DNA from 2 places in the Devosia honganensis genome. Region 2 is predicted to be linked to the other one. Evidence: predicted binding sites of a transcription regulator. Region 2 holds the regulator's gene; the other holds the start of a gene.
The links. The regulator HrcA, encoded in region 2, represses chaperone genes, less so after heat shock. The targets are predictions, from matches to a motif close to GTTAGCACTCNCNNNNNGNGAGTGCTAAC.
Positions count from the first base shown of each region.

Region 1: ACFOOL_RS11985 (co-chaperone GroES) is a predicted target of HrcA. The motif match lies at 12,642-12,670, and genes of this name have one in related genera.

Region 1 is NZ_JBHRYD010000010.1:192,051-206,879, forward strand. It holds gene ACFOOL_RS11930 (hypothetical protein) at 98-814, opposite strand; gene lspA (signal peptidase II) at 900-1,472, opposite strand; gene ileS (isoleucine--tRNA ligase) at 1,636-4,560, opposite strand; gene ACFOOL_RS11945 (bifunctional riboflavin kinase/FAD synthetase) at 4,646-5,617, opposite strand; gene ACFOOL_RS11950 (TIGR01459 family HAD-type hydrolase) at 5,675-6,541, opposite strand; gene ACFOOL_RS11955 (EAL domain-containing protein) at 6,581-7,834, opposite strand; gene ACFOOL_RS11960 (ROK family transcriptional regulator) at 7,933-9,153, opposite strand; gene ACFOOL_RS11965 (sigma 54-interacting transcriptional regulator) at 9,276-10,706, shown strand; gene ACFOOL_RS11970 (DMT family transporter) at 10,808-11,776, opposite strand; gene ACFOOL_RS11975 (hypothetical protein) at 11,890-12,084, opposite strand; gene ACFOOL_RS11980 (DUF427 domain-containing protein) at 12,171-12,575, opposite strand; gene ACFOOL_RS11985 (co-chaperone GroES) at 12,715-13,005, shown strand; gene groL (chaperonin GroEL) at 13,063-14,703, shown strand.
Region 2 is NZ_JBHRYD010000001.1:1,119,159-1,133,987, reverse strand. It holds gene ACFOOL_RS05460 (penicillin-binding protein activator) at 1-223, shown strand, start outside; gene hemW (radical SAM family heme chaperone HemW) at 220-1,419, opposite strand; gene ACFOOL_RS05450 (non-canonical purine NTP pyrophosphatase) at 1,501-2,148, opposite strand; gene rph (ribonuclease PH) at 2,189-2,905, opposite strand; gene hrcA (heat-inducible transcriptional repressor HrcA) at 3,047-4,132, shown strand; gene grpE (nucleotide exchange factor GrpE) at 4,195-4,788, shown strand; gene pncA (bifunctional nicotinamidase/pyrazinamidase) at 4,856-5,491, opposite strand; gene pabB (aminodeoxychorismate synthase component I) at 5,481-7,265, opposite strand; gene dnaK (molecular chaperone DnaK) at 7,495-9,411, shown strand; gene dnaJ (molecular chaperone DnaJ) at 9,637-10,767, shown strand; gene ACFOOL_RS05410 (VOC family protein) at 10,862-11,272, opposite strand; gene ACFOOL_RS05405 (NADPH-dependent FMN reductase) at 11,396-11,941, shown strand; gene pyrF (orotidine-5'-phosphate decarboxylase) at 12,015-12,716, shown strand; gene ACFOOL_RS05395 (adenosine kinase) at 12,733-13,737, opposite strand; gene ACFOOL_RS05390 (TetR/AcrR family transcriptional regulator) at 13,828-14,391, opposite strand; gene ACFOOL_RS05385 (DUF2214 family protein) at 14,444-14,829, shown strand, end outside.

The sequences.
Region 1 (14,829 bases), on a different contig from region 2:
CGGGCGGCGCGGATAAACGGAAAGCGGCCGGATCGGTCCGGCCGCTGGAAGATCGTGACCGGGCGCGGGCCTCGCGTTCCCGCGAAGGCGCCCTGCCCTAATTGTTCAGCGTCACCTCGGAGCTGCGCAGGCCGCCGCCAGGGCCGCCGCTGATCGAGCCGCCGGTGCTGGGCGCCGTCACATTGCCGCGCTCGAGCGCCCGGCGCACATCGGCCGGGCAGCGCTGGTCGCGCAGCGACACCAGTTCGCCCGAGGCGGTGCGGCAGACGAGCTGCGCATCGCCCACGCGGGTGAAATATTCCTCGGGCGGCAGATAGAGCGGGCGCCGGGTATTGGCGGTGACGGCCATATTGGCCTGCTGCATGCGGGCGGTGAGCTGGCGCGCCTCGGCCTCGGTCAGCGGGCGTCCGCCCAGCGAGCGCATGTCGACGACGCGCGCATTGCGCAGCCGGGCGATATCGTCCTGCGAAAGATTGGTGGTGTCGATCTGCACCGTGTTGGAATTGACCGGCAACTGCGCCGCCGCCACCTGGGTGCTGGGCGCCGGCAGGTCGCCCGTGCTCTTGGGCAGGACCAGCGGGGCGCGGGCCGCCGTCAGGTCCTCCTTGGGCGGATCGCCGGGAATGAGGCCGATGCCGCGCGCGGTGGAATTCATCACCTCGCGCTCGAACGTACCGAAATCGGTCATGGCGTTGGTGCCTTCGACCGTGGTGCAAGCGGCCAGCGCCAGCGTCGCCGCCAGGCCCAGGGCGGCAAGCCCCGCCCGAGCGGCAACCGAAAGAGCAGCGGGCTGCCCGGTCAATCCAATACGCATGCAACGTCCCTTACGATGTCGGCGGCGTTTATAACGCATTCCCAGCGCTAAGACCAGATTTTGGCAGCAAGGTGATGTTCGCCCCTCATGTCGGCTTTCCGGCCGATTTCCGCCGCGGCAGCAGCAGGTCGGCGAACAGCAGCACCACGCCCAGGGTGATGGCCACGTCGGCCAGGTTGAAGATGTAGAACGACCAGCCCTGCCAGTAGAAGTGGAAAAAATCCGCCACCGCCCCGTAGAGCAGGCGATCGAGCGCGTTGGAGAGTGCACCGCCGATGCAGAGCGCCAACCCCAGCCGCACCAGCAGCCCCTCGCTGCGCCACCACCAGACCGACAGCGCCACGATGGCCACCAGCATGACCAGCCCCAGCGCCCATACCGGCAGCCCGTCGAACAGGCCGTAGGAGATGCCGGTATTCCAGACCAGCACATAATCGAAGAAGGGCGCGACCGGCACCACCTCGCCGCCGCGCCAGCCGATCAGCCCCGGCGGGTGATAGGCGGAAAACACCGCCACGCAGGCGGCCTGGCCGATGGCGTAGCATTCGGCGGCGATATGGAAGCCCTTCTGCGCCCGGTCGATGCCGAAGGCCAGCACGGCCGCCATCAGCGAGACGAGGACGCCGGGGTTGCGGAGGGATGGGGCGGGCATTCTCATGGCGTCTCCGACTTTCTATCCCCCTCCCCCTTGAGGGGAGGGGTTAGGGATGGGGGTTCGAGCCTTGCCATATAGGAAAATCGACCGCGTGGCACCGCCGGAACCCCCACCCTCTTTCCCTCCCCTCAAGGGGGAGGGAGGCGCAAGAACCGCCGAGCCCGGCTTACAACCCCGCCGCCGCACGTTCGCGCAGGGCCTGGGCGTCGCGGAGGGAGACATCCGGATAGTCCGGATCGGACCCCACCTCGGGCAGCACCTTCCACGAGCGGGCGCAGCGGCGTCCCTCGGCATGGGCGGGCAGGACGGCGATGCCGGGCACCTCCTCGAGGCGGAAGGCCTCGGCGGGGCCGTCGCCCTCGACGATCTGCACGGCGGAGGTGATGGCGATCTCGGCCAGGTCCTGGCCGTCCAGCGCCGCGATATGGCGCGGATCGGCAACGAAGACCTTCGGGGCCGCCTCCAGCGAGGAGCCGATGCGCTTTTCGCGGCGCTCGATCTCCAGCGCCCCGGTGACGACGCGGCGCACGGCCCGGATGAGCTGCCATTTGCCGGCCAGTTCGTCATCGCGCCACTCGGCCGGAACATGGGGGAAAAGCTGCAGGTGCACCGAGGAGCCCGGCTCGGGATGCCGCTCCAGCCAGCATTCCTCCATGGTGAACACCAGGATGGGCGCCAGCCAGGCGGTGAGCGCGTTGAACAGCAGGTCGAGCACGGTCAGCGCCGATTTGCGCCTCATGCTCGAGATCGGGTCGCAATAGAGCGCGTCCTTGCGGATATCGAAGTAAAAGGCGCTGAGCTCGATATTCATGAAATTGGTGAGCAGCGTGACCACCTTGCGGTAGTCGTAATCCTTGTAGGCGGCCCGCACCCCCTCGTCGAGCTGGGCCAGACGGTGCAGCATCAGCCGCTCGAGCTCGGGCATGTCGGCGGGCGCGACCACGTCCTCCTTACGGAAATGGGCGAGATTGCCCACCAGCCAGCGCAAGGTGTTGCGCAGCTTGCGATAGGCATCCACCGTGGTCTTGACGATCTCCTTGCCCAGGCGCAGATCCTCCGAATAGTCGGAGGACGCCACCCAGAGGCGCAGGATATCGGCGCCGTATTGCTTGATGATCTCCTGCGGGGCGACGACATTGCCCATGGATTTGCTCATCTTGCGCCCTTCCCCATCCATGGTGAAGCCATGGGTGAGGACGCTGTCATAGGGCGCGAAGCCATTGGTGGCGCAGCTTTCGAGCAAGGAGGAATGGAACCAGCCGCGATGCTGGTCCGAGCCCTCCAGATACATCGAGGCCGGGAATTTGAGATAGGGCCATTTCTGCTTGTTGCGCAGCACGAAGGAATGGGTCGAGCCCGAGTCGAACCAGACGTCGAGCACGTCCATGATCATCTCATAGTCCTCGGCCCGATAGGCCTCGCCCAGATAGAGACGGGCGGCGCCGGGCTTGTACCAGGCATCGGCGCCCTCCTCTTCGAAGCTCTGGGCGATGCGGTGATTGACCGCCTCGTCCTTGAGGATCTCGCCCGTCTGCTTGTGCACGAAGACGGTGATCGGCACACCCCAGGCGCGCTGGCGCGACAGCACCCAGTCGGGCCGGTCGGCGATCATGGCGCGCAGGCGGTTCTGCCCGGCGGACGGGTAGAATTTGGTGCGGTCGATGGCATTGAGCGCGCGGGCGCGCAGGGTGTCGCCTTCCGCACCCTCGATCGGCTTGTCCATATAGACGAACCATTGCGGGGTGTTGCGGTAGATGACCGGCTTCTTGGAGCGCCAGGAATGGGGATATTGGTGCTTCAGCCGGCCGCGGGCGATGATGTTGCCGTGCTCGGCCAGCGCCGCGATGACGCGATTATTGGCATCGCCCTTCTTGCCGTTGTCGTCGATGACGCGGGCGCCCTCGAAGCCGGGGGCGTCCTTGGTGTAGAAACCCGCATCGTCCACCGCATAGGGGATGGCGGGATCGATGCCGCGCTCCCGGAGCAGGCGGGTCGAATCCATCCAGATGCCGAAGTCGTCGAGGCCGTGACCCGGCGCGGTATGCACGAACCCGGTGCCGGCATCGTCGGTCACGTGCTCGCCATCGAGCAGGGGCACGGCGAATTCGTAGCCGCCGGCGAGGCCGGCGAGCGGATGGGCGCAGGCGATGGAAGCCAGTTCCCCGGCGCCGACATCGGCGCGCCGTTCATAGGCCTCCACCTTGGCCTTGGCGAAGACTTCCGCCGCCAGTTGATCGGCGAGGATATAGCGGTCGCCCACCTTGGCCCAATTGCCCTCGGGCGCGGCGGTCACCTGGTAAAGGCCGCAGGCGATGCGGCTGGAAAAGCTGATGGCGCGGTTGGCCGGGATGGTCCAGGGCGTCGTGGTCCAGATGACCACCGCCGCATCCCGATGCGCCCCCGCCGTCACCGGGAACTTCACCCAGATGGCGTCGCTCTCGTAGTCGCGATATTCGATCTCGGCCTCGGCCAGCGCGGTGCGCTCGACCACCGACCACATGACGGGCTTGGAGCCGCGATAGAGCTGGCCGCTCATCGAGACCTTCATCAGCTCGCGGGCGATCTGGGCTTCGGCGTCGAAGCTCATGGTGAGATAGGGATTGTCCCATTCGCCCACTATGCCGAGGCGCTTGAATTCCTCACGCTGCACATCGACCCATTGGGTGGCGAAGGCGCGGCATTCCTGGCGGAACTCGATGACCGGGACCTCGTCCTTGTCCTTGCCGCGGGCGCGGTACTGCTCCTCGATCTTCCATTCGATGGGCAGGCCATGGCAGTCCCAGCCCGGTACATAGGCGGAATTGTAGCCCAGCATCTGCATGGAGCGCGACACCAGGTCCTTGAGCACCTTGTTGAGCGCGTGGCCGATATGGATATTGCCGTTGGCATAGGGCGGGCCGTCATGCAGGGTGAAGAGCGGCCGGTCCTTGGCCTGCTCGCGCTGCAGGGCATAAATATCCATGTCCTGCCAGCGCTGGAGCCAGACGGGCTCGCGGTCGGGCAGGCCGGCACGCATGGGAAAATCGGTTTCCGGCAGGAAAAGCGTGGCCGAATAATCGGTTTCGGTCGCGCCAGAAGCGGTGTCGTTCATGGATCGGCAATCGGTTCGGGAAGATTTGCGCGCCTTTTAGCAAGTGCGGGCGGCGGGGGCAAAGGGTGATTTTCCCGGGCCCCGATCAGGCGAAAAAGCCCAGCCTCGCATCGAGCCCGCTCAAGGGCTTCGCCTCGGCCAGGAGCGCGCGGGCCTTGCGGGCGTCGCGGCTCATGGCGGCGGTGAGCTCGTCGAGGCCGGAAAACACCTCCTGCCCCCTTATATGGCCGATAAGGGCGATGGTGAGGGTCCGGCCGTAAATATCCTCGTCGAAACCGAACAGATGGGTTTCGAAGGGCGGCAGTTGGTTGTCGAACATGGGCTTGCCATAGGCGGCGACGCCGTCGAAGAGCCGCTCGCCCAGAAGGGCGCGCACCGCATAGACGCCCTGGGCGAGCTGGAAGCCGGTGGAGGTTGCGGTATTGGCGGTGGGAAAGCCCAGCTCCCGCCCCCGCTGGTCGCCCTTGATCACCCGGCCCTCGAAGAACCAGTGATAGCCCAGCAGCCGGTTGGCGGCGGTGACGGCTCCCTCGGAGAGGGCGGCGCGGATGCGCGAGGAGGAGATGGGCTCGTCGCCCTCGTCCATGAGATCGAGGATTTCCACGGAAAAGCCCAGCCTTTCCCCCGCCGACTTGAGAAAGGAGGGGGTGCCGCGCCGCTGGCGGCCGAAGTGGAAATCGGAGCCGACGATGACCCCGCGCACCCCCAACTGCTCCACCAGCATGGTCTCGACGAAGACTTCCGCCTCGTTCTGGGAAAAGGCCCGGTCGAAGGGCAGGACGACGATGCCGTCCAGCCCCATGGCCTGGGCCAGCCGCGCCTTGGCGTCGCCCCGGGTGAGGCGGAACATGAAGGGGGACGGGGCGAAGACGTCGCGCGGATGCGGCTCGAAGGTCAGCATCAGCGCCGGCACCCCGGCGGCGCGGGCCCGCTCCAGCAGCCTGTCGACGATGGACTGGTGGCCGCGATGCAGCCCGTCGAAATTGCCGATGGCGACGAAGGCCCCGCGCAGGCCGGCCGGCAGGGCGTCGAGACTGGAGAGGCGGGCAAAGGTCAAGTCAGTGGGCTCCGGACAGGGGAATATGCGGCGCGGACCGGACCATATCGCCCGCCGTCACCAGGCCAGGCGCGGCAGATAGCCGGCGGTGCGGGCGCGGCTGGGGGCGATGAGATCGGCGATGGCCTGCGGATCGGGCTTGCCGAAGGCGTCGAGCTCGGCTGCGTGGATGGAACCGGTGATGAACAGCAGGTCGATGCCGAACTGGGCGGCGCCGGTGGCGTCGGTGCGCACGCTGTCGCCGATGGCGAGCACGCGCGCCTTGTCGAGGCCGCGGCCGGCCGCCCGTTCCGCCAGCGCGAAGGCCTGCTCGTAAATGGGCTGGTAGGGCTTGCCCGCCATGTGCACCATGCCGCCCATGGCCGCATAGAGATCGCCCAGAGCGCCGCCGCAATAGACGATGCGGTTGCCATGCTCGACCACCCGGTCGGGATTGGCGCAGATCATGGGCAGCTTGCGCGCCAGCCAGAGTTTGGCGCGCTCGCGGTACATTTCGGGGGTGTCGTCGTCGGTGTCGAGATCGGTCACCACCACCACCTCGGCCTCTTCGGGGCCGGTGCGCCGCAAATCCAGCCCCTCGTAAAGCGCGTCGTCCTCGGTGGGCGGGCCGACATGGTGGATGGCGCGGCCGCGATATTTCTCGATCATCGAGCGGGTGGCGTCGCCCGAGGTGACGATGTCGTCATAGGCGTCGCGCGGCACCCCCAGCCGATCGAGCATGGCGACGATCGGGCCGGAAGGGCGCGGCGCATTGGTGATCAGCACCACCCTGCCCCCGGCGCGCCGGAAGGCGCTCAGGGCCCCGACCGCCTCGGGAAAGGCGGCGACGCCGTTATGGATCACGCCCCACACATCGGAGAGGACGGCATCGTAGCGGCCGGAAAGATCCGAAAGACCCGAAATGACCGGGAGGGGCGACGTCATGGACTGGTATGGTTCCTCAGCGAAAGGGGGCGTGCATGCCTATGTGGCACTTTGCCGGCGCGGATCAAGCGAAAACCGGCCCGAAGCGGCGGCGCGGGGCGGCTCCACCGCCAGATCGGCGCGCACGGGTCCGGCCGGGGCGATATGGTCGCCCTGCACCAGCACGATGGCATTGTCGAGCAGTTCGACGATCTGGCGCTCCTCGGCGATGCCGGTGGCCAGCAGCGACACCTCGAAGCGCGCCAGATAGCTGGCGATGTCGGAAATGTGGAAATCGGTGAAGGCTTCGGGGGCGGCGAGGAAACGGGCGGCGTCGACCCGCAGCGACTGCACGCCCATGGCGGCGAATTCGGCCACGTCCACCCGCAGCGAGCTCATATCGGCGATGGAAAAGCCGGCGCCCTTGCGCGCGGCCTGCTCGACAATGCCCCGTTCGCGGGAGGAAAGGGCCAGCCAGTCCGCCTCGGGTACGCGGAACACCAGCGCTCCGGCGATGGCGCGGTTGGCATCGAGCGTCACGAGGAACTGCTCGGCGGCGGCCGCCTCGCCCAGGGTGGCGCGCGAGAGCGGCACCCCCAGCATGGCCGGCTGGCCGCCCGCGCGCGACCGGCGGGCGATGGCCACCGCTTCGAGCAGGCCCATGCCCTCGATCCGGCCCACCATTTCCGTCCCGCCCCGGCGCGGCATGAAATCGGGCGCATCGGCGAAATCGCCCTCCCCGAGCAGGAGCCGGGGCACCAGATCATAGCTGGCAGGGCGGCGCTGGGGCAGGCGCACCACCGGGCGGATATGATGCATCAGGCGGTTTTCAGCCAAAGCCTGCCGCAGTGTTTCGAGCGGAATGGCCGGCTCGGGCGGCACGGCAGCAGGGACAGTGGCAGTGGCGCGTTCCGCCGTCATGGCCGGGCGCCGGGCCGGACGCTCCACCTTGTCCTCGATTTCGGCCACCGCCTCGGCCACCTGGCGGATGACGGTGCCGAGCACGGAAATATCGGCCTCCACCGTTTCCAGCCGCTTTCCGGGCTCGAGATCGGCGATGGCGTTGATGCGCTGGCCGAGCACGGCGCCGGCCTGGGCGTCGGTGGCGAGCAGGCGCGACAGGTCCTCGATGGCGCGCTCGAGCCGGTTTTCGGCGCGGATGCGCAGGCGGCGCTCCATCAGCACCACGCCGACGGCGGCGAACACGATCGCCACCAGAATCGCATTGGCCGGCGTGAAGGTGAGGCCGAAATAGGCCAGCGCCCCCAATCCGGCCGCCGCGGCGGCGATGAACGAATAGACCAATGCCTGCACGGGCGGACCTGCAACCCCCTCGGATGCGCCGGGATTCGGCTCTTTTTCATAGCACCCCGCCGGAAGCGGCAAAAGCGCCGCGCCGGCTCTGTCCCAGCCTATTTGGCCGGTTCGGGCGCGAACAATTCCCAGGCGCGGGAAAAATGCCGCCGGAACAGCACTAGCTGCGCCGCCCCGGAGACGGCGGCGGAATAGCCCGCCCGGCCCGCCGCCACGCGCGGCCGGCCCGGCGCCAGCGCCGGGAGCGCCTCGAGATGGCGGTCGGTGCTGTCCAGCACGCGGCCCAGCACGGGCTCGGGCAGGACGCCGTTGATGAGGGCGGTATCGATCTCGATCACCGCCGCGGTGCTGGCGATGGCCTGGGCGAGGGCATGGCCGGCATCCTCGACCCAGGGCGCCGCATGGGGCTCGAGCGCCGCCCAGTCCCATTGCCGGGGCAGGCCCGGCGGACGGGCGAGCCCCGCCGCCTCGAGCCGGCGCCCGAGGGCATGCAGCGAGGCCAGCAGGTGGACGTGGCCGGGACGGCCGGCGCGGTCGTGCACGACGATGGCCCCCAGATCGGCGGCATTGCCGTGCGGCCCCTCGAGCAGGGCGCCGCCGGTGACGATGCCCCCGCCCACGAAGGTGCCGATGAAGAAGGCCGCCAGCCCCGAGGGGCGCGGCCGGGGAAAGCGGACGATCTCGCACCAGGCGGCGGCGCTGCCGTCATTGATCCAGAAGGCCGGCAGGCCGGCATCGGCGCCGATGCGCCCGGCGATATCGATGCGGCCCCAGGCGGCGATCTGCGCGGGAGAGGCGCCCAGCCGCCCGAGCAGGGGCCCGAACCGGCCGGGCGTCGTCACCCCGATGCCGGCCAGGCGCCCGCGCTGGAGGGGGGTGAGCCCCGAGACCAGCGTGGCGATTTCCGCCGCGATCCGCTCGAAGATCGTCTCGGGATCGGGGAAATCGAGGGGGTGGCGCACCGATGCCAGGGGCTGACCGGCGATGTTCTGGAGCAGGACCTCGAAATGATTCCAGCCGATCTCGACGCCGAAGGAATAGGCGCCATGGGGATTGAGGCGGTAGGGCGTGGCCGGCTGGCCGCGCCGCCCCCGCAGCACGTCGCCGCGCACCACCAGGTCCCTTTCCTCCAGCTCGGACAGGATGCGCGCCGTGGTCTGCGGCCCGAGGCCGGAGCGGCGCGCGATATCGGCGTTGGAGACGCCGGGAAGTCCGGCGATCAGGGAGAGAACGGCCCGCTTATTGGCGACCCGGACGCCCGATTGCGCGATGCCGCGCACGATGGGCTCGAAGACGTCCTGTTCGATTTTGGTACGCATGGCATCGAGATAAACGTGGTTTGGGCGGAAGGTGCAAGAACGGATTATTTACCCTAATCCGAAACAATCCCGACAAGAACGAGAACGGCCCGGCTGCGGGCGAAAATCGGGGTTTGACGCGCATGACGACGACGACGGGAAGCGACAATGCGCTCAGCGGCCGGCTTCTCCTGATCGACAGCGATAGCGGATGCGCCCGGCGCACCGGCGAGTCCCTGGCCGAGGCCCTGCTGGTGGCGCCCCGGGTGAGCTTTGCCGATTCGGGTCACGACGCGGCCGACATGCTGCGCCGGATGCGCTTCGACATCGTCATCGCCGATCTGTCGAGCCTTGCCGACCTGGCGCCACGCACCGAGGACGCGGTCGGGCGGCTGGTGCGGCTGGCCGAGGGGGCCCTGGTGCTGGCCCTGGCCGACAGCGGCAAGGTCAGCGCGGCGCTCGACGCCATGCGGGCCGGCGCCCACGATTATGTGGCCAAGCCGGTGAGCGGCGCGGCGCTGGCCGGGCGCATCGGCGAATTGGCGCAGCGCCATGGCCGCCCGCGCTGCCTCGGCGCCGAAACCGGGCCGGACGCGGCATTGGCCGATTATGCCGGCTTCGTGGGCGCCTCGAGCGCCATGCAGTTTCTCTACGAGCAGATCGGGCGGGTCGCCGCCTCCTCGGCGCCGGTCTTCATCACCGGGGAAAGCGGCACGGGCAAGGATGTGTGCGCCGAGGCGCTGCACGAAAAGGGTCCCCGCGCCGACAAACGTTTCGTCGCCATCAATTGCGCCGCCATTCCGCGCGACCTCATGGAAAGCGAGTTGTTCGGAGTGGTACGCGGCGCCTTCACCGGCGCGCATGAGGACCGCCGGGGCGCGGCCGAGTTGGCCGATGGCGGCACGCTGTTCCTCGACGAGGTCGGGGAAATGGATCTGTCGCTGCAATCCAAGCTGCTGCGCTTCCTCCAGACCGGCTCGATCTCCCGGGTCGGGGAGACCGCGATTCGCAAGATCGACGTGCGGGTGATCTGCGCCACCAACCGCAATCCGATGCAGATGATCGCCGACCGGCAGTTCCGCGAGGACCTGTTCTACCGGCTGCACGTGCTGCCTATTCACCTGCCGCCGCTGCGCCAGCGCCCCAGCGACGTCATGGTGCTGGCGCGGCATTTCCTCGCCGGCTACGCCCGGGAGGAGCACAAGCGCTTCGCCGGCTTTTCCCACGACGCGGCCCAGCAGCTCACCGCCGCTGACTGGCCGGGCAATGTGCGGCAGCTACAGAACCTCATCCGCCGCATGGTGGTGATGTTCGACGGCGGGGAGATCACTTCCGCCATGCTGGCCGCCGCCGACATCGAATCGCGCGCCACCGCCCCGGCGCCGGTCGAAGCCCCCCGCATCGACAGCCGCCGCGCCGTGCTGCCCATGTGGCGGCAGGAGCAGCGCATCATCGAGGACGCCATCGCCGCTTTCGGCGGCAATATCTCCATGGCCGCCGCCGCGCTGGAGATCAGCCCCTCCACCATTTACCGCAAGCGCCAGGGCTGGGCGGAAATGGCCGCCACGGGATAATTCGCCGAGGGGTTTCTCCTCCCTCCACTACCCCAACGCTGCCCTCGGTTGGAGAACAGCCCGATGGGGACGGCATGGAGGGAAGCACACGCCTCCTACGATCAGGGGGTGCTGGCTTCGCGGGCGCGGCTGTGGTCGAGGCCGAGCCAGCGTTCGCGCAGGATGACGGCGATGCCCGAGGCGACGATGATGAGGGCGCCGGCCAGCATGGCGACGGTGGGTATGTCGGCGAAGATGACGAAGCCGATGACGATGGTCAGGATCAGCGAGACATATTCGAACGGGGCGATGACCGACATATCGGCATAGCGGTAGCACGAGGTCAGCAGCAACTGGCCGATGCCGCCGACGAAGCCGGCCCCGATCAGCAGCGCCAGTTGTCCCGGCGTCGGCATGACCCAGCCGAAAGGCAGGGTGAGCAGGCTCAGCACGCTGCCGGTGACGAAGAAATAGATCACGATGGTCTCGGTGCGCTCGGTCTGCACCAGGGTGCGCACCTGCAGCATGGCGAAGGCGGACAGCACCGCCCCGCCCAGCGCCGCCAGCGCGCCGATGGCTTCGGCGTCGCCCATGCTGGCGCCGCCGGTGAACACCGTCAGGCGCGGCCAGAGGATGATCAGCACCCCCACCATCCCCACCAGCACGGTGGTCCAGCGGAAGATATAGACCCGCTCGCGCAGCAGCAGGGCCGAAAGGATGACGATGATGAGCGGGGAGGCGTAGCCGATGGCGGTGGCCTCGGGCAGCGGCAGCCGCGTCAGCGCGAAAAAACCCAGGCTCATGGAGGCGACGCCGATCAGCCCGCGCAGCACGTGGCCCAGCGGCCGGCTGGTGTGGAAGGCACTGGCCAGCTTGCCCTTCCAGGCCAGATAGGCGAGCACCGGGAACAGGGCGAAGAAGGCGCGGAAGAACACCATCTGGCCCGAGGGGACGGTCTCGGTGGCCTTGAGCATGGTGGCCATGATCACGAAAAAGCAGACCGAGACGATCTTCAGCAGGATGCCGCGAAGGGGGTCGCTTTTCCCCAGGGCGTGGGGCGCGATGTCGGGCTCTGCTGCGGAGGAAGTCACGTCTGTCCTATTCCGGGGTCGGAACGCCGTGCGTCCGGGGACGCGGCGTTCGATTTATTCTGGTCGCGCCGTTTCCCGCGGGGGCCCGGCCTGCGGCCCGCCGCGCGACGCGCTTATTTCCCCGAGGCGGCTTCCAGCTTTTCCTTGGCGATGCGGGCCGTCGCGAAGGCCTTGTGCTCGGGTCCGACGGCGCTGCCGGTCTTGACCACCTTGCCGGTGGAATCATGAATCTCCCAATGCCAGTTGGCGTTGGGACCGACACCGCCGGTGCGGCGCAATTTGATTTCGAGGGAAGAATTTTCGGTCATGAGAATGTTATGGCCCAGACTCGGTGCGGGGGGAAGGGGGCTTGTCCGCCCGGCCGGCGATTGGGCCGGAAAGCGGCCGCGGAAACCTAGACCTCGGTGACCTCGATGCCGATGCGCTCGCCGGCGAAGGTGAGCATATCGCGGATGGGGGCGTAGGGGCCATCGGCATAGGGGTAGTACCAGGCCTCGTCGGCGCCGTCGGCGGTGAGGGTCTTGATGGTGTAGAAATGGGCGACCCCCGGCCCGGCATCCTCGCGCGTGGTCTCGGAGGCCTCCAATATGCCGGGGTGGACATCCTCGAGCGGCAGGAAGATCAGCGGTGCCCCGCCCTGCCGCTCCAGCCGCAGCGCCTTGAGGGAACTGGCGATTTCGGCGTCGTCGAAGATCACGTGCACCCGGCCGGATACGGGGGTTACGGCGTCGGGGCGGCTTGCGCTGTCGGCCATGATCGGCACCTCGCTGGAGAACAGGACGTCAGGCGCTAAACGCACGGGAAAAAACTTCGGTTCACCGCCCTTGACTCTTATTCGGGCCGATCCCTATATCCGCCAGTGCTTGTTAGCACTCGCTATACATGAGTGCTAACGACACCTGAATTTTGCATTAGAGATGATGCCAGAAGGAGCAATCATGGGCTTCCGTCCCCTGCACGACCGTGTGGTCGTCCGTCGCGTAGACAGTGAAGAAAAGACCAAGGGCGGGATCATCATCCCCGATACCGCCAAGGAAAAGCCCTCCGAGGGCGTGATCGTTTCCGTGGGCCCCGGCGCCCGCGACGAGAGCGGCAAAATCGTCGCCCTCGACGTCAAGGCCGGCGATCGCGTGCTGTTCGGCAAGTGGAGCGGCACCGAGGTCAAGCTCGATGGCGAGGACCTCATCATCATGAAGGAAAGCGACATCATGGGCGTGATCGAGGCCTGAGCGGTCTCTCGCGCCCTTTTTCGTCCCATCAACCCCCGAATTTTCAAGGAGCCATAAATGGCCGCCAAGGAAGTCAAATTCTCCGCCGAAGCCCGCGAAAAGATGCTGCGGGGCGTCAACGTCCTCGCCAATGCGGTAAAGGTGACGCTGGGCCCCAAGGGCCGCAACGTGGTCATCGAGAAGTCGTTCGGCGCTCCGCGCATCACCAAGGACGGCGTGTCGGTCGCCAAGGAGATCGAGCTGGAAGACAAGCTCGAGAACCTGGGCGCGCAGCTGCTGCGCTCGGTCGCCTCCAAGACCAATGACGTCGCCGGCGACGGCACCACCACCGCCACCGTTCTGGGTCAGGCCATCGTCGTCGAGGGCGTCAAGGCCGTCGCCGCCGGCTTCAACCCGATGGACCTGAAGCGCGGCATCGACCTGGCCGTGTCCGAGGTCGTGGAAAGCCTGCGCGCCTCCTCCAAGAACATCACCTCCTCCTCCGAAGTCGCCCAGGTCGGCACCATCTCGGCCAATGGCGAGAAGGAAATCGGCGACATGATCGCCGAGGCGATGCAGAAGGTGGGCAATGAGGGTGTCATCACCGTCGAGGAAGCCAAGACCGCCGAGACCGAGCTCGACGTGGTCGAGGGCATGCAGTTCGACCGCGGCTATCTCTCGCCCTATTTCGTGACCAATGCCGAGAAGATGACCGCCACCCTCGAGGACCCGGTCATCCTGCTGCACGAAAAGAAGCTGTCCAACCTGCAGGCCATCCTGCCGATCCTGGAGAGCGTCGTTCAGTCCCAGCGTCCGCTGCTGATCATCGCCGAGGACATCGAGGGCGAAGCCCTGGCCACGCTCGTGGTCAACCGCCTGCGCGGCGGCCTCAAGGTCGCGGCCGTCAAGGCTCCGGGCTTCGGCGATCGCCGCAAGGCCATGCTGGAAGACATCGCCATCCTGACCGGCGGCCAGGTGATTTCGGAAGAGCTCGGCATCAAGCTCGAGAACGTGACCCTCGACATGCTGGGCACCGCCAAGCGCGTCGAGATCACCAAGGAAAACACCACCATCGTCGATGGCGCCGGCTCGACCGACGACATCCAGGGCCGCGTCGGCCAGATCAAGGCGCAGATCGAGGAAACCACCTCGGACTATGACCGCGAGAAGCTCCAGGAGCGCCTGGCCAAGCTGGCCGGCGGCGTCGCCGTGATCCGCGTCGGCGGCTCCACCGAAGTGGAGGTCAAGGAGCGCAAGGACCGCGTCGACGACGCGCTCAACGCGACCCGCGCCGCCGTCGAGGAAGGCATCGTGCCGGGTGGCGGTGTCGCCCTGCTGCGTGCCGCTGCCGCCATCAAGTCCAAGGGCATCAACGCCGACCAGGATGCCGGCATCGCCATCGTGCGCCGCGCTCTGCAGGAGCCGGTGCGCACCATCGCCAACAATGCCGGCGCCGAAGGCTCGGTCGTGGTGGGCAAGATCCTCGAGAACGACTCGGCGACCTTCGGCTACAACGCCGCCACCGACGAATATGGCGATCTGGTCTCGCTGGGCGTCATCGACCCGGTCAAGGTCGTGCGCCATGCCCTGCAGGACGCCGCTTCGGTCGCCTCGCTGCTGATCACCACCGAGGCCACCATCGTCGAGGCCCCCAAGGAAGCCGCTCCGGCCATGCCGGCCGGCGGTGGCATGGGCGGCATGGGCGGCATGGACTTCTAAGAAGTCCCGTCACCTTTCGCGGAAAGCCCCGGTGGAAACACCGGGGCTTTTTCGTTGCGGCGCAAGCCTGCCGCATCGAGGCCCTTCCTGCCCCGCCTTGTGGTCAGGCAGGTCTAGAAGCTTTCA
Region 2 (14,829 bases):
GCCAATGGCCACCATCGCCTATACGGCGACCATTCTGGCCAATGTGAACACGCTCTCGCTCGCCAATCCGCCCTATGATGCGGCCCTTCTCACCAGCCCGTCCGGCTTTGCCGGGCGCGATGGGCTTTTTCGCTTCCACGCCAATGGCCGCAGCGATTACGCGCTGGTGATCCGCAAGCTCGGTGCAGGCGGCGCCACGACGGTGGAGGGAGCCGAGCTTTAGGCCGCCAGATCCGCGACCACGGCGTCCAGCACCGGAAAGCCCTTGTCGGTGACGCGGATATTGCCGTTGGGCAGGGTTTCGACGAAGCCGTAACCCTTGAGGGTCTCGATCTGGCGCTCGGAGATGCCGCGGCCGGAAATGGCCATGAAGCGGGACGGCGAGATGCCTTCCTTGAGCCTGAGGCCCATGACGAGGAATTCGTCGCCCTGTTCCTCCCAGGTGAGGATGTCGTCGGTGGTCATGCCATGGCCATCGGCCGCCACCCGCTTCAGCCAGTCGAAGGGCATGCGCTCGGTGGCGGTGGCATGACGCTGGTGATTGACCAGCAACCGGCCATGGGCGCCCGGACCGATGCCGGCATATTCGCCATAGCGCCAATAGAGCATGTTGTGCCGGCTTTCCTGGCCGGGCACGGCATGATTGGAAATCTCATAGGCGGGCATGCCGGCCGAGGCGGTCAGCTCCTGGGTCAGCTCGTAGAAATCGGCGGCCAGGTCCTCGTCGGGCAGCTTCAGCTTGCCGGCATTGAACAGGTCGTAATAGCGCGTGCCCTGCTCGATGGTGAGCTGGTAGAGGCTGACATGGCCGCGCGCCAGCCACAGGGCCTCCTTGAGCTCGTCTTCCCAATCCTCCAGCGTCTGCCTGGGACGGGCATAGATGAGATCGAAGCTGGAGCGCTCGAAAATGGACTGAGCCAGGCGCACCGCCGCGACGGCCTCGTCGACGCTGTGGCGGCGGCCCAGTTCGGCCAGCGGCTTGTCGCGCAGCGATTGCACGCCCAGCGACACCCGGTTGACCCCGGCGGTGCGGAAACCGCGGAAGCGGTCGGCCTCGACGCTGGTGGGATTGGCCTCGAGGGTGACCTCGGCCCCGGGATCGACCTGCCAGGCCCCAGCAATGGCATCGAGAATGGCGCCGACGGCCTGTGGCGACATCAGCGAGGGCGTGCCACCGCCGAAAAACACCGATTGCACCAGCCGGCCCGGGGCCAGCGCGGCCATATGGGCGATCTCGCGCTTATAGCCCTCGACGAAAGCCTCCTCGTCGAAGGGGCCGCGATGGACGTGGGAATTGAAATCGCAATAGGGGCATTTGGCTGCGCAGAAGGGCCAGTGGACATAGACCCCGAAAAGATCGTTGGGGGTGGTCATGGCCGCAAGTCCCCCGCCACCGCCGGGCTTGTCCCGCTGGTCCACGGTGCGCGGCGGCATCGCTGGATTGCCGGGACAAGCCCGGCAATGCCGAGGACCGAGACAGCGGGGCCCATGACCAAAAGATCACCCATGATCGATCTGGTTCTCCACGAATTGCGCGAAGGCGCGGGCGCGGTGGGAAAGGCCGTTTTCCCCCGGGGACCATGAATGCTTCACCGCGGCCGCCATTTCGCCGAAAGTGGTGTCATGGCCATCGGGCATGAACATGGGATCATAACCATGGCCCTGATCGCCACGCGGCGGCCAGACCAGCGTGCCATCGCAGCGTCCCACATAGAGCACGTCGCGTCCATCGGGATGAGCCAGGCACAAGGTGGCGTTGAAATAGGCGCGGCGCAGCGCTGGGGAGGTGGCGTTGGCCGCCTGCAAGGCGTCCTCCACCCGCTTCATGGCCCGGTTGAAATCGCGGGGCATGCCGGCCCAGTCGGCGGTATAGACGCCCGGATCGCCCCCCAGCGCCTCGACGCACAGGCCGCTATCGTCCGAGAGCGCCAGCATGTCGGCGCCCCGGGCGGCGGCATGGGCCTTGGTGCGGGCGTTTTCGGCAAAGGTGGTGCCGGTTTCCTCCGGCTCGGGCAGGCCCAGTTCGCCCGCCGACACCAGGATCAGCCCGAAGGGCTCGAACAGCTCGCGGAATTCCCGCAGCTTGCCGGCATTGTGGGTGGCGATGACCAGGCGGTCGCCGGCGCGGAGGCGGGGGATGGCGGTCATCTGCCAGCTCCCTCGGAGGGGGGCCTAATTGCAAAAAAAATCATGCGCCCAGGGCCGATTTCTGCATCAGGGTCAATTCGCCGATGCCCTGTTCGGCCAGGCCCATGAGGCTGTTCAATTCGGCGCGATCGAAGGGTGCGCCCTCGGCGGTCCCCTGGATCTCGACGAATTTGCCCGATCCGGTCATGACGAAATTGGCGTCGGTCTCGGCCTCGACGTCCTCGAGATAGTCGAGGTCGAGCACCGGGGTGCCGCGATAAATGCCGCAGGAAATCGCCGCCACCGAATCCCTTAGCACCTTGCCTCTGGTCAATTGCCTCGCCTCCATCCAGCCTATGGCATCGGCGAGCGCCACATAGGCGCCGGTGATGGCGGCGGTGCGGGTGCCGCCATCGGCTTCGAGCACGTCGCAATCGAGGGTGATCTGGACTTCGCCCAGCGCCTCGAGATCGACCACGGCGCGCAGGGAGCGCCCGATCAGGCGCTGGATTTCCTGGGTGCGCCCCGATTGCCGGCCGGAAGCGGCCTCGCGGCGGGTGCGGGTGCCGGTGGCGCGGGGCAGCATGCCGTATTCGGCGGTGACCCAGCCCTTGCCCTTGCCGCGCAGCCATCCGGGAACCGTGGTTTCCACCGAGGCGGTGCACAGCACCTTGGTGTCGCCGAAAGCGACGAGGCAGGAGCCTTCGGCCTTCATCGCGGCATTGCGCTCTATGGTCACCGCCCGCATCTGCGAGGGCTCTCGTCCGGACGGCCGCATGGTGGTTCCACTTGTCGTTGACATTAACCGCCTCTTAACCCTCCTCGGGCCGGGCCACAAGCGCCGCCCGCTTGGCGGGCGGGGAGGAAGGGCTTAAATGAAGGAGCAGGGTTAAAGCCGAAGAGTTTATTCAAAACCACCATGACCAGGCCGGCCGAAGACTTCCTCTCCGTGCTCAACAGCCGCAGCCAGGACATTTTCCGGCGGCTGGTGGAGCGCTATCTCGACACCGGCATGCCGGTGGGCTCGCGCGACCTGTCGCGGCTGTTGCAGGTGGAACTCTCGCCGGCCTCGGTCCGCAATGTGATGGCGGATCTCGAGGATCTGGGGCTGATCGCGGCCCCGCACACTTCGGCGGGCCGCGCCCCGACCCAGCAGGGCCTGCGGTTCTTCGTCGACGCCATGCTGGAAGTGGGGAAGGTGGACGAGACCGAGCGCAGCACCATTGCCCGCCATATCGAGGGCACCGCGGAGCGCGGGCAGGTGGAGGACCTGCTCACCGAGGCCTCCTCGCTGTTGTCCGGCCTCAGCCACGGCGCGGGCGTGGTCATCGCCAGCAAGGCCGACATGGTGCTCCGGCACATCGAATTCGTGCGGCTCGACGCGACGCGGGCCATGGCCATCCTCGTCGGCGAGGACGGGCAGGTGGAAAACCGCGTGCTCGAGCTGCCGCCCGGCTATACGGCCAGTGCGCTGACCCAGGCGAGCAACTATCTCGCCAATTACGTGGTGGGGCGCACGCTCTCGGAGGCGCGGCGGGTGCTCGGCGAGCGCCGGGCCGAGCAGCGGGCGGAACTGGACGAGCTGACCCAGCGCCTCGTGGAGGCGGGCATCGCCACCCTGACCACGAGCGGCGACGCCACGCCCACGGTGATCGTGCGCGGGCGGGCCAATCTGATCAACGACGCCATGGCCAGCGACGAGCTGGCCCGGATGCGGCAATTGTTCGACGAGCTGGAAAGCAAGGACGGGCTGCTCGACCTTCTGGGCGACGCGGAGCGGGCGCAGGGCGTGCGCATCTTCATCGGCTCGGAGAACAAGCTGTTTTCGCTGTCCGGTTCCTCGGTGATTCTCTCGCCCTACAAGGACGCCAATGACCGGATCGTGGGCGTGCTCGGCGTCATCGGCCCGACGCGGCTCAATTATGCCCGCATCGTGCCGGTGGTGGACTATACCGCCAATGTCATTTCCGCGATGATGGCGCGCAAGCGTGGCGGGAAGACTTGAATATTGACGCCGTCTAGCCGATATGCGGGGCAGATTTTTCCCTATCAACGGATAAAGACCAGATGAGCGACGAAAACGCCGCCCAGGGCGAAACGCCGGAAACCGAGCTGCCGGAAACCGAGACGCCCGAAGTCGACCCCGTCGAGGCGCTCAGGACCGAGAATGCCGACCTCAAGGACAAGCTGCTGCGCACCATCGCCGAGATGGAAAATCTCCGGAAGCGCAATGAACGCGACGTCGCCGATACGCGCTCCTACGCCATTGCCGGTTTCGCCCGCGACATGCTGAGCGCCACCGACGCGCTCAACCGGGCGCTGCTGGTGATCCCGCAGGATGCGCGCGAGGCGGCGGACGGCACGCTCAAAAGCCTCATCGAGGGCATCGAGCTGGCCGAACGCGAGACGCAGCGCCTGCTGGCCAAGCATGGTGTCAAGCAGATCGAATCGGCGGGCCGGAAATTCGATCCCCACAAGCACCAGGCCATGTTCGAGGTGCCCAATACCGAAGTGCCCGAGGGCACGGTGGTCCAGGTGGTGCAGGAGGGCTTCGAGATCGGCGAGCGCGTGCTGCGGCCCGCAATGGTGGGCGTCGCCAAGGGCGGCCCGGCTGCGGCGCCCGCCGCCAACGGCGCCGAAGGCGTGGACAAGAGCGCCTGATTTCCGGCTTTTCGCGATATAAAAAGGGCGCCGATGGCGCCCTTTTTCTTGGATTTGGTCCTGCTGCTCAGCCCAGGATCTGCCGGCTCATGATCCGTTCCACCCCGGCGTCCTTCATGTCCGCCCAGGCCTGTTGCAGCGACCCGCCAGTGTCGATGGCGCGGGTGGCGTCCTCGATCACGGTAACGTCGAAGCCGCCGGCGGCGCCGTCGATGGCGGTCCAGGCGACGCAGAAATCGGTGGCGAGGCCCACGATATAGAGCCGCCCGGCCTCGCGTTCGCCCAGATAGCCGGCCAGCCCGGTCAGGGTCTGGCGATCCGCCTCCTGAAAGCCCGAATAGGAGTCGATGGCCCGGTCATAACCCTTGCGGATGATGAGCTGGGCGTGGGGAATATCGAGTTCGGCGCTCAGTTCGGCGCCATGGCTGTTCCAGACGCAGTGGTCGGGCCAGAGCACCTGGGTGCCGTATTCCAGTTCGATGGTCTGGAAGGGCGCCTTGCCCTCATGCTGGCTGGCAAAGGAAACATGATCGGCCGGATGCCAGTCCTGGGTGAGGACGACATGGGTGAATTTTTTCGCCAGCGCATTGACCAGCGGCACGATCTCGTCGCCGCCGGCAACCGCCAGGCTGCCGCCCGGCAGGAAGTCGTATTGCATGTCGACGACGACCAGCACGTCCTCGGGAGCGATCTCAATTGTCATCTTGATTGGTCCTTACCCATTGGGCGCGGAGGAGGCCGCGCACGGAATTGCCCAGGAAGATTGCCTCGGCGTCCTCGAGATCGGCAAGGGTGAGGACGCGTTCCTCGGTCTGGCCGGTGGCGATGAATTCGGCCCGCAACGTGCCGGGCAGGAGGCCCGCGGCGAGCGGCGGGGTGAGGAGGCGCCCGTCGAGCCGGATGAAGAGCGAGGTGAAGGAGCCCTCGGTCAGTTCGCCGCGCTCATTGCGAAAAACCACTTCATCCACCCCCAGCGCCTCCTGGGCGCGCTGGCGCGGCGCATCGAGAAAAGCGCGGTTGGTGGTCTTGTGGGCCAGCCAGACCGAACCCGAATCGAGCGGCTCGGCCGCCAGGGCGAAGCGGAAATGCGCCGGAGCGGGCGGCAGGGGCGTCGCGGTGAGCTCGATGCCGGCATCGGACAGGGTGAGACGGACGCGCATCGGCCCGGTCCAGCCCTGCGCCGCCGCCTCCAAACGCCGCTTCACCGCGTCGCCGCGTGGGTCGAGGGCAAAATAGGCGGCGGAGGCCGCGAGGCGGTCGAGATGGCGCTCGAGCAGCACATAGCCGGTTTCGGCGGACCATTTCAGCGTCTCGATCAGGGTGACCGGCGGGGCCGGATCGGCGAGGAAATTCAACTTGAGCAGGGCCTCCTGATATTCCGCGTCGAGGCGGCTGTCGGCGACGATGCCGCCGCCGATGCCGATCTCGCCCCGGCCGTCCGAAGCGATGATGGCGGTGCGGATGGCGACGTTGAAGGCGAAATCGCCGTTCGGGGCGATATAGCCGATCGAGCCGGTATAAAGGCCGCGGGGGCCGGCTTCCAGCGCATGGATGATTTCCATGGCGCGCAACTTGGGCGCGCCGGTGACCGAGCCGCAGGGAAAGAGATTTTCCAGCACCGCGACGATCCCAGTTCCGGGCTTTTTCACCGCCTCTATGCCCGAGGTCATGGCGTGGAGGCTGCGATAGGTCTCGACGGTGAACAGGTCCGTCACCCGCACCGAACCGGTCTCGGCGATGCGGCCCAAATCGTTGCGCAAGAGATCGACGATCATCAGGTTCTCGGCGCGGTTCTTGACATCGGCGGCGAGGGCGGCGCGGCTGGCCTCGTCGTCGGCCGGGATGGGCGCGCGCTTCAGCGTGCCCTTCATCGGCCTGGCCCGCAACAGCGCGCCCGTGCCGGCGACGAACAGCTCGGGCGAGCGGGAGAGGACGACATGATCGCCGGCATGGATGAGCGCACCATAGGCGACGGGCTGGCTGGCGGCGAGCGTGCGGTAGAGCCCCAGCACGTCGCCTTCGAGCCGGAAGCGCGCCTTCATGGTGAGATTGACCTGATAGACGTCGCCGGCGGCGATCAGTTCCTGCACCTGCGCGAATGCCTCGCCATAGGCGGCGGGATCGAGAACGGGCTCGATCGCGGTGGCCCTGCCCTCGGGCGCGGCGGCCAGCAGGGCGGCGACCGCCGCAGGCTCCATCCGCTCCGGCGCGTCGTAGAGCCCGAACCACAGCAATGGCGTGGCGCTGCGGGCGGGCAGCAGGTCCCCCAAGCGCTCCTCGAACAGAAAGCCCAGCTCATAGGCGAGATAGCCCGCCGCCCAAAACCCCTCGCGGCCCGCTTCGGCAAGGCGCCGCAACGCCAGCCGGGCTTCGGCCGCCTCATGCGCCACCAGCACCTCGCGCGGGGCGGCAAAGAGCAGATTCTGGCCCTGAGGATCGCGATTGTCGTGCAGCAGCACGGTGCCGGAGGTGAACATGGCGCCTTCTTATGAAATTTCCGCGCCGCTTGGAATCGCCCTTCACCCGGAAGGAGCCAAAACAGCCGAGACGCGCGCTTGAAGCCCCGTGCGCACCCCCCTATATACGCCCCAGGCTCCGAAAGGGGCACGGATCAAACCTACGAGGGACCCGGGCCCGGCTGGGCCGCGAAGCTGCTTTTGCTCAAGAGGGCTTCATGTCGGGTTCGCTGAAAGAGAGGCAGAAATAATGGCTAAAGTCATCGGTATCGACCTGGGTACCACCAATAGCTGCGTGGCCGTGATGGACGGCAGCAATCCCAAGGTCATCGAAAATGCGGAAGGCGCGCGCACCACGCCCTCCATGGTCGCCTTTTCCAAGGACGGCGAGCGGCTGGTGGGCCAGCCGGCCAAGCGCCAGGCGGTCACCAATCCCGAAAACACCCTGTTCGCGGTCAAGCGCCTGATCGGCCGCCGCTACGACGACAAGGTCGTGGCCAAGGACAAGAACCTCGTGCCCTTCAAGATCGTGGCCGCCGACAATGGCGACGCCTGGGTCGAGGCGGGGGGCGAGAAATATTCGCCCAGCCAGATTTCGGCGATGATCCTGCAGAAGATGAAGGAGACCGCCGAGAGCTATCTGGGCGAGACCGTGACCCAGGCCGTCATCACCGTGCCGGCCTATTTCAACGACAGCCAGCGCCAGGCCACCAAGGACGCCGGCCGCATCGCCGGCCTCGAAGTGCTGCGCATCATCAACGAGCCCACCGCGGCGGCGCTTGCCTATGGCCTCGACAAGAAGAACCACGGCACCATCGCGGTCTATGACCTGGGCGGCGGCACCTTCGACATTTCCATCCTCGAGATCGGCGATGGCGTGTTCGAGGTGAAGTCGACCAATGGCGACACCTTCCTGGGCGGCGAGGACTTCGACATGCGCCTCGTCGACTATCTCGCCGACGAGTTCAAGCGCGAGCAGGGCATCGACCTGCGCACCGACAAGCTGGCTCTGCAGCGCCTCAAGGAAGCGGCGGAAAAGGCCAAGATCGAGCTGTCGAGCGCGACCCAGACCGAAATCAACCTGCCCTTCATCACCGCCGACGCCTCCGGCCCCAAGCACCTGACCCTCAAGCTCTCGCGCTCCAAGCTCGAAAGCCTGGTGGAAGAGCTGATCGCCCGCACCATCGAGCCGTGCAAGCAGGCGATGAAGGATGCCGGGGTTTCGGCCAGCCAGATCGACGAGGTCGTGCTGGTGGGCGGCATGAGCCGCATGCCCAAGGTGCAGGAAGCGGTCAAGCAGCTCTTCGGCAAGGACCCGCACAAGGGCGTCAACCCTGACGAGGTGGTGGCGCTGGGCGCGGCCATCCAGGGCGGCGTGCTGCAGGGCGACGTCAAGGACGTGCTGCTGCTCGACGTGACCCCGCTCTCGCTGGGCATCGAGACCCTGGGGGGCGTGTTCACCCGCCTCATCGACCGCAACACCACCATCCCGACCAAGAAGGGCCAGACCTTCTCGACCGCCGAGGACAACCAGAGCGCGGTGACCATCCGCGTCTTCCAGGGCGAGCGCGAAATGGCGGCGGACAACAAGCTGCTGGGCAATTTCGACCTGGCGGGCATTCCCCCCGCGCCGCGCGGCGTGCCGCAGATCGAGGTGACCTTCGACATCGACGCCAACGGCATCGTCAACGTCTCGGCCAAGGACAAGGGCACCGGCAAGGAGCAGCAGATCCGCATCCAGGCCTCGGGCGGGCTGTCGGACGCCGATATCGAGCAGATGGTCAAGGACGCCGAGGCCAATGCCGAAGCCGACAAGCAGAAGCGCGAGGCGGTGGAAGCCAAGAACCAGGGCGAATCGCTGATCCATTCGACCGAAAAGTCGCTCAAGGACTATGGCGACAAGGTTTCGGCCGAGGACAAGGCCGCCATCGAGACCGCCATCGCCGATCTCAAATCGGTGCTGGAGGGCGATGACGCCGAAGCCATCAAGGAAAAGACCTCGACCCTGGCCGAGGCCTCGATGAAGCTGGGCGAGGCCATGTACAAGGCCAGCCAGGAAGAAGCCGAAGCCAAGGCCAGCGGCGCCGCCGAAACCGACGACGATGTGGTCGATGCCGATTTCGAGGAGGTCAAGGACAGCGACGACGACGACAAGAAGTCGGCGTAATCCTGGCCCGATGAAGATGAGGCCCCGGTGGAAACGCCGGGGCTTTTCGTTTGCGCGGGGGCTCGAAATGTTCCACGTGAATCCGTGGCGGTTGATCGGGCCATTCACCCTTGCTAAGAGGCGCGCGCCTGCCCATATGCGGAAAAAGATGCCGGCCGTGCCGGCTTTGTTCATTTCAGTCCAGCGCGACGATCCTGACCGGCGCGACCCAGGAGACAGACCACCTTGGCCAAACGCGACTTCTACGAGGTTCTCGGTTGCCAGAAGGGCGCCGGCGACGCGGCCCTCAAGAGTGCCTATCGCAAGCTCGCCATGCAGTTCCATCCCGATCGCAATCCGGGCAATGGCGAGGCGGAAAGCCGGTTCAAGGAAATCAACGAGGCCTATGACACGCTCAAGGACCCGCAAAAGCGCGCGGCCTATGACCGGTTCGGCCATGCCGCCTTCGAAAATGGCGGGGGGCGGCCCGGCGGCGGGTTCGGCCCGGAATTCACCTCCTCCATGTCCGATATCTTCGAGGATATCTTCGGCGATTTCATGGGCGGGGGCCGCCGGGGCGGGGGCGGCGCGGCACGGATGCGCGGCTCCGACCTGCGCTATAATCTCGAAATCGACCTCGAGGAAAGTTTCGAGGGCCGCACCGTCGAGATCGACGTGCCGACCCTGGCCGCCTGCGACACCTGCGAGGGCTCGGGCGCCAAGCCGGGCACCGGCACCCATACCTGCCGGCAGTGCAACGGCCACGGCAAGGTGCGCGCGGCGCAGGGCTTCTTCACCATCGAGCGCACCTGTCCGGTCTGCCAGGGCCGGGGCCAGATGATGGACCAGCCCTGCACCGATTGCGGCGGGCAGGGCCGGCGGCAGCAGCATCGCAAGCTCTCGGTCGACATCCCCAAAGGCATCGAGGACGGCACCCGCATCCGCCTCGCCAATGAGGGCGAGGCGGGCCTGCGGGGCGGACCGCCCGGCGATCTTTACATCTTCGTTTCCATCCGCCCGCATCAATTGTTCCAGCGCGATGGCGCCGATCTTTACGCGCGCGTGCCCATCGCCATGACGACGGCGGCGCTGGGCGGGGAATTCGAGGTGCCCACGCTCGACAATGGACGGGCCAAGGTGAAGGTGCCGGCCGGTACCCAGCCCGGCCAGCGGGTGCGCCTCAAGGCCAAGGGCATGCCGGTGCTGCGCTCCAAGGATGTGGGCGACCTCTACGTGCAGCTCGACATCGAAACGCCGCAGAACCTGTCGCGCCGGCAGCGCGAATTGCTGGAAGAATTCGCGCGGCTGGAAACCGAGGAAACCAGCCCCACCTCGGGCGGCTTTTTCGACAAGCTCAAGAAAATGTTCGAGGCTTGAGCCCGGCGCCACGCGCCAAATCGCCCCGGTGGGGCGATTTGAGGGCTCAAGGCCACGAAGGCCATGCCCGAGTGGCGGGGAGGCCCGCGCCGCCTCATTCCGCCGGCGGCTCGGCGCTCATGTCCATCCACAGATATTCCCACACATGGCCGTCGATATCGGCGATGGCGCGCGAATACATGAAGCCCAGATCCTGTGCCGGCCTGGTCTCGCTGCCGCCGGCCGCGAGGCCCGCCTCGGCGATACGGTCCACCGCTTCGCGGCTGTCGCGCGACAGCGCATAGAGCGCCTGCACTTCCTTTTTGGCATCGGGGATGGGCAGCGGCGAGAATTCCCTGAACTTGGCGTGGGTCAGCACCATCACGTAGATGGTGTCGCTAATGACGATGCAGGCGGCGGTCTCGTCGGTGAACTGCGGATTGTGCTCGAAGCCCAGCGCCTTGTAATAGGCCATGGAGGCGGCGAGGTCGCGGACCGGGACATTGACGAAGATCATCGTGGACATGTTTGGCTCCCTTTGGTTAAGCCGTCGCGTGAAGGCTGCGCCATGGATGGCCATGCAGCCGATGCTCTTGCCTAGACGAGCGGGCCGGGCCAATTTCGACACGCATTCGATCCGGGAGTTGAAATGAAGACGGCGCTCACCCTTTCGGGGTCCATCCGCAAGGGGTCCTATAACCGCGTGCTGCAGCAGCATGTCGGCCGCAAGCTGGCCGAAGCCGGAGTGGAGATACGGGAAATCGACCTCGGGGATTTTCCCATGCCGGTCTTCAACGAGGATTTCGAGCCGGACCGGGTGCCCGAGGCGGCGGGCCGGCTGGCCGAGCTCTGGCGCAGCCACGACATCGTCTTCATCGCCAGCCCGGAATATAATGGCGGGCTGAGCCCGCTGCTGGTCAACACGGTCACCTGGCTGTCGCGCCAGCGCCCCAGCCCCTTCCGCCACGCGGTGTTCGGCATAGGCGGGGTGAGCTCGGGCAAATACGGCACCATCTGGGGGCTGAGCCATTTGCGCGAATCGCTGACCAAGGTGGGGACGCTGGTGGTGCCGACCCTGCTCGGCATCGGCCCGGCCGAAGAGGCGTTCGACGCGAATGGCAATCCGGTCGAACCGGCCATCATCCGCAAGGTCGACCAGATCGTGCACGAGCTGACGCATTTCAGCCGGGGCTAGGATCGTCGCGCCGCTTGCCGCTGCGGTGGAATTGGTCTAGGCGAGTGCCGGTTGCAGCAGCGGGAGAGAGACCATGGCCGGCCAGTTGATCGTGGGTCTCGACGTTTCGACGCGCGCCCGGGCCGAGGAAATCGTCGTCGCGCTGGGCGATAGCGTGGATTTCTACAAGATCGGCTATCAGTGCTTTTACGGCGCCGACGGCTTCGCCCTGGGCAAGGAACTGCTCCGGGCCGGCAAGAAGGTGTTCTTCGACCTCAAGCTGCTCGACATCGACAATACGGTGGAAAAGGGCGTGGCCGCCATCGCCGCGACCGGCGCCACCATGCTGACCATCCACGCCTATCCGCGCACCATGCGCGCCGCCATGCGGGGTGCGGCGGGCTCCGGGCTCTGCGTGCTGGGGGTGACCGTGCTCACCTCCATGGACGACAATGACGTCAGGGAGGCCGGCTATGAGCGGGACGCGGCGGGACTGGTGGCGCTGCGCGCCCAGCAGGCGCGCGAGGCCGGGATCGGCGGTGTCGTCGCCTCGCCGCACGAGGCCGAGATGGTGCGCACCATCATGGGACCGAAACCGGCCATCGTCACCCCGGGCATCCGCCGCGCCGGCAGCGCCATGGGCGACCAGAAGCGCGCCATGACCCCGGCCGAGGCGCTGGCGGCGGGCGCCACCCATCTGGTGGTAGCCCGGCCCATCGTCGAGGCGCCCGATCCGGGCGCGGCCGCTCGGGCGATCCTGGCCGAGATGGCGGGGAAGCGGACGAGCTTCGCCTGAGGCGAGGGGCAGCGCCTCAGCCGACGAGGCCATGCCGGCGCGACAGGTCCTCGAGGTCGAGCTGGGGACGGGCGCCGATATGGGAAATCACTTCCGAGGCGGCCAGGCACCCGGTGCGCAGCGACGCGTCCATGGTCTGGCCGCGCGCCATGCCCAAGAGGAAGCCGGCGGCGAACAGATCTCCCGCCCCGGTGGCGTCCACCACCTTGTCGACCGGAAAGGCCGGCACCGAGACGACCTCGCCATTGAACACCGCCATGGCGCCGTCGGCCCCCATGGTGATGGCCGCTACCTCGGCATCCCTGGCGATCTCGCGCACCGCCGCGCCCAGATCATCGGTCTGGTAGAGCGATTTCAGCTCATGGATATTAGCGAAGACGTAGTCGACGGTCTTCGAGCGGATGAGGTCGAGGAATTCGGCGCGGTAGCGATCGACGCAGAACGGGTCCGAGAGGGTGAAGGCGGCGGCCCGTTCCTCCCGATGGGCGTAATGGGCGGCCTTGACGAAGGCCTTCTTGGCCTCGACCGGATCCCACAGAAAGCCTTCCATATAAGTGATGGCGGCGCCGCCGATCTCGTCGGCATGGATATCGGCCTCGGTGAGCTGATGGCAGGCGCCCAGATAGGTGTTCATGGTGCGCTCGCCGTCCTCGGACAGGAAGATCATCGAGCGGGCGGTGAGCGCGCCGTCTTGCAGCGGCGTGGTGGCGTAGTGGACGCCGATTCCGGTGAGATCGGCGGCGAAGACATCGCCCAGCGGATCGGCCGCCACCTTGCCCACAAAGGCGGCGCGGCCGCCCAGCGAGGCGACGCCGGCGGCGGTATTGGCGGCCGAGCCGCCCGAAATCTGCTGCCGGTCCGGCGGCATCTTGGCGTAGAGCTCCTCGGCCCGATCGGTCTCGATCAGGTGCATGATGCCCTTCTGCATGCCTTCGCGCTCGATGAAGCCGGGCTCGACCGGGGCGATGATGTCGACGATCGCATTGCCGATGGTCAGCACGTCGAAGCGGGTCTGGGTCATGAAGGAAACGGTCCGGGTTGGAAAAGGGCCGTCAGCGGGTTTAGAGCATCGCTCGCCGCGGGGCAATCTCGCTTGCCCCCCGGGCCCGGGTCACAGCCCCCCGACGATCTCGGCGATCAGCGCCTCGGTGTCCTCGCCGGCGCGAAGGGCGATCTGGCCGTCGAGCAGCAGCACGGCGAGGCCATGCACCCTGGCCCAGGCGGCCAGCGCCTTGATACGGCCCGCCGCCCGCACGTCCGCCCCTGCGATGTGGCGCAGCGTGTCGAAGGCCGCGTCGGCCGCCATGCGCAGGCCGGGCCGGCCGTTTTTCCTGAGCCGGGGCGAGAACATGAGGCGGAAGAGATTGGCGTTTTCCAGCGCGAAGAGCACATAGGTCTTGCCCATCGCCGCCATGGGATCGTCAAATCCCGCTTTGGCCACATCCTCCATGCGGGCGGTGAAACGCTGGAAACCGGTAACCGCCAGCGCCTCCAGCAGGGCCGCCTTGCCGTCGAAATGACGATAGGGCGCCGCCGGAGAAACGCCGACGGCCCGCGCCAGGTCGCGCAGGGCGAGCCCGGCCTCGCCCTCGCGCTCCAGGATGACCAGTGCCGCCTCGAGCAGGGCCTGGCGCAGATTGCCGTGATGATAGGGATGATTGCGCGATGTTGACATCGCTCACATATGCGCGGATCATGTAAGCGATGTCAACATGGAGGCCCGGAGCATGGATTGGGACCTGTTCCTGGCGGCGGCGCATCATCTGGCGGTGTTCGCGCTGGTGGCGGTCTTCGCCGCCGAATTCGCACTGGTCCGGCCCGGCCTTGCCGGGCCGCGCCTCGCGCAGTTGGCACGGCTCGATGCCGCCTATGGCGCCACGGCGGCGCTGGTGGTGGCGGTGGGGCTGTGCCGGATCTTCTTCGGCGCGGTGGACGCAGGCTATTATTGGGGCAATCACGCCTTCTGGGGAAAGATGGCGGCCTTCCTCATCATGGGTCTCCTCACCATTCCGCCCACTCTCAGCATCCGTCGCTGGCGCGATGCTTCGAAGGACGTGCAAGGCTACGAACCGCCGGCGAAGGAAATCGCCGCCAGCCGCCGCTTCATCCATCT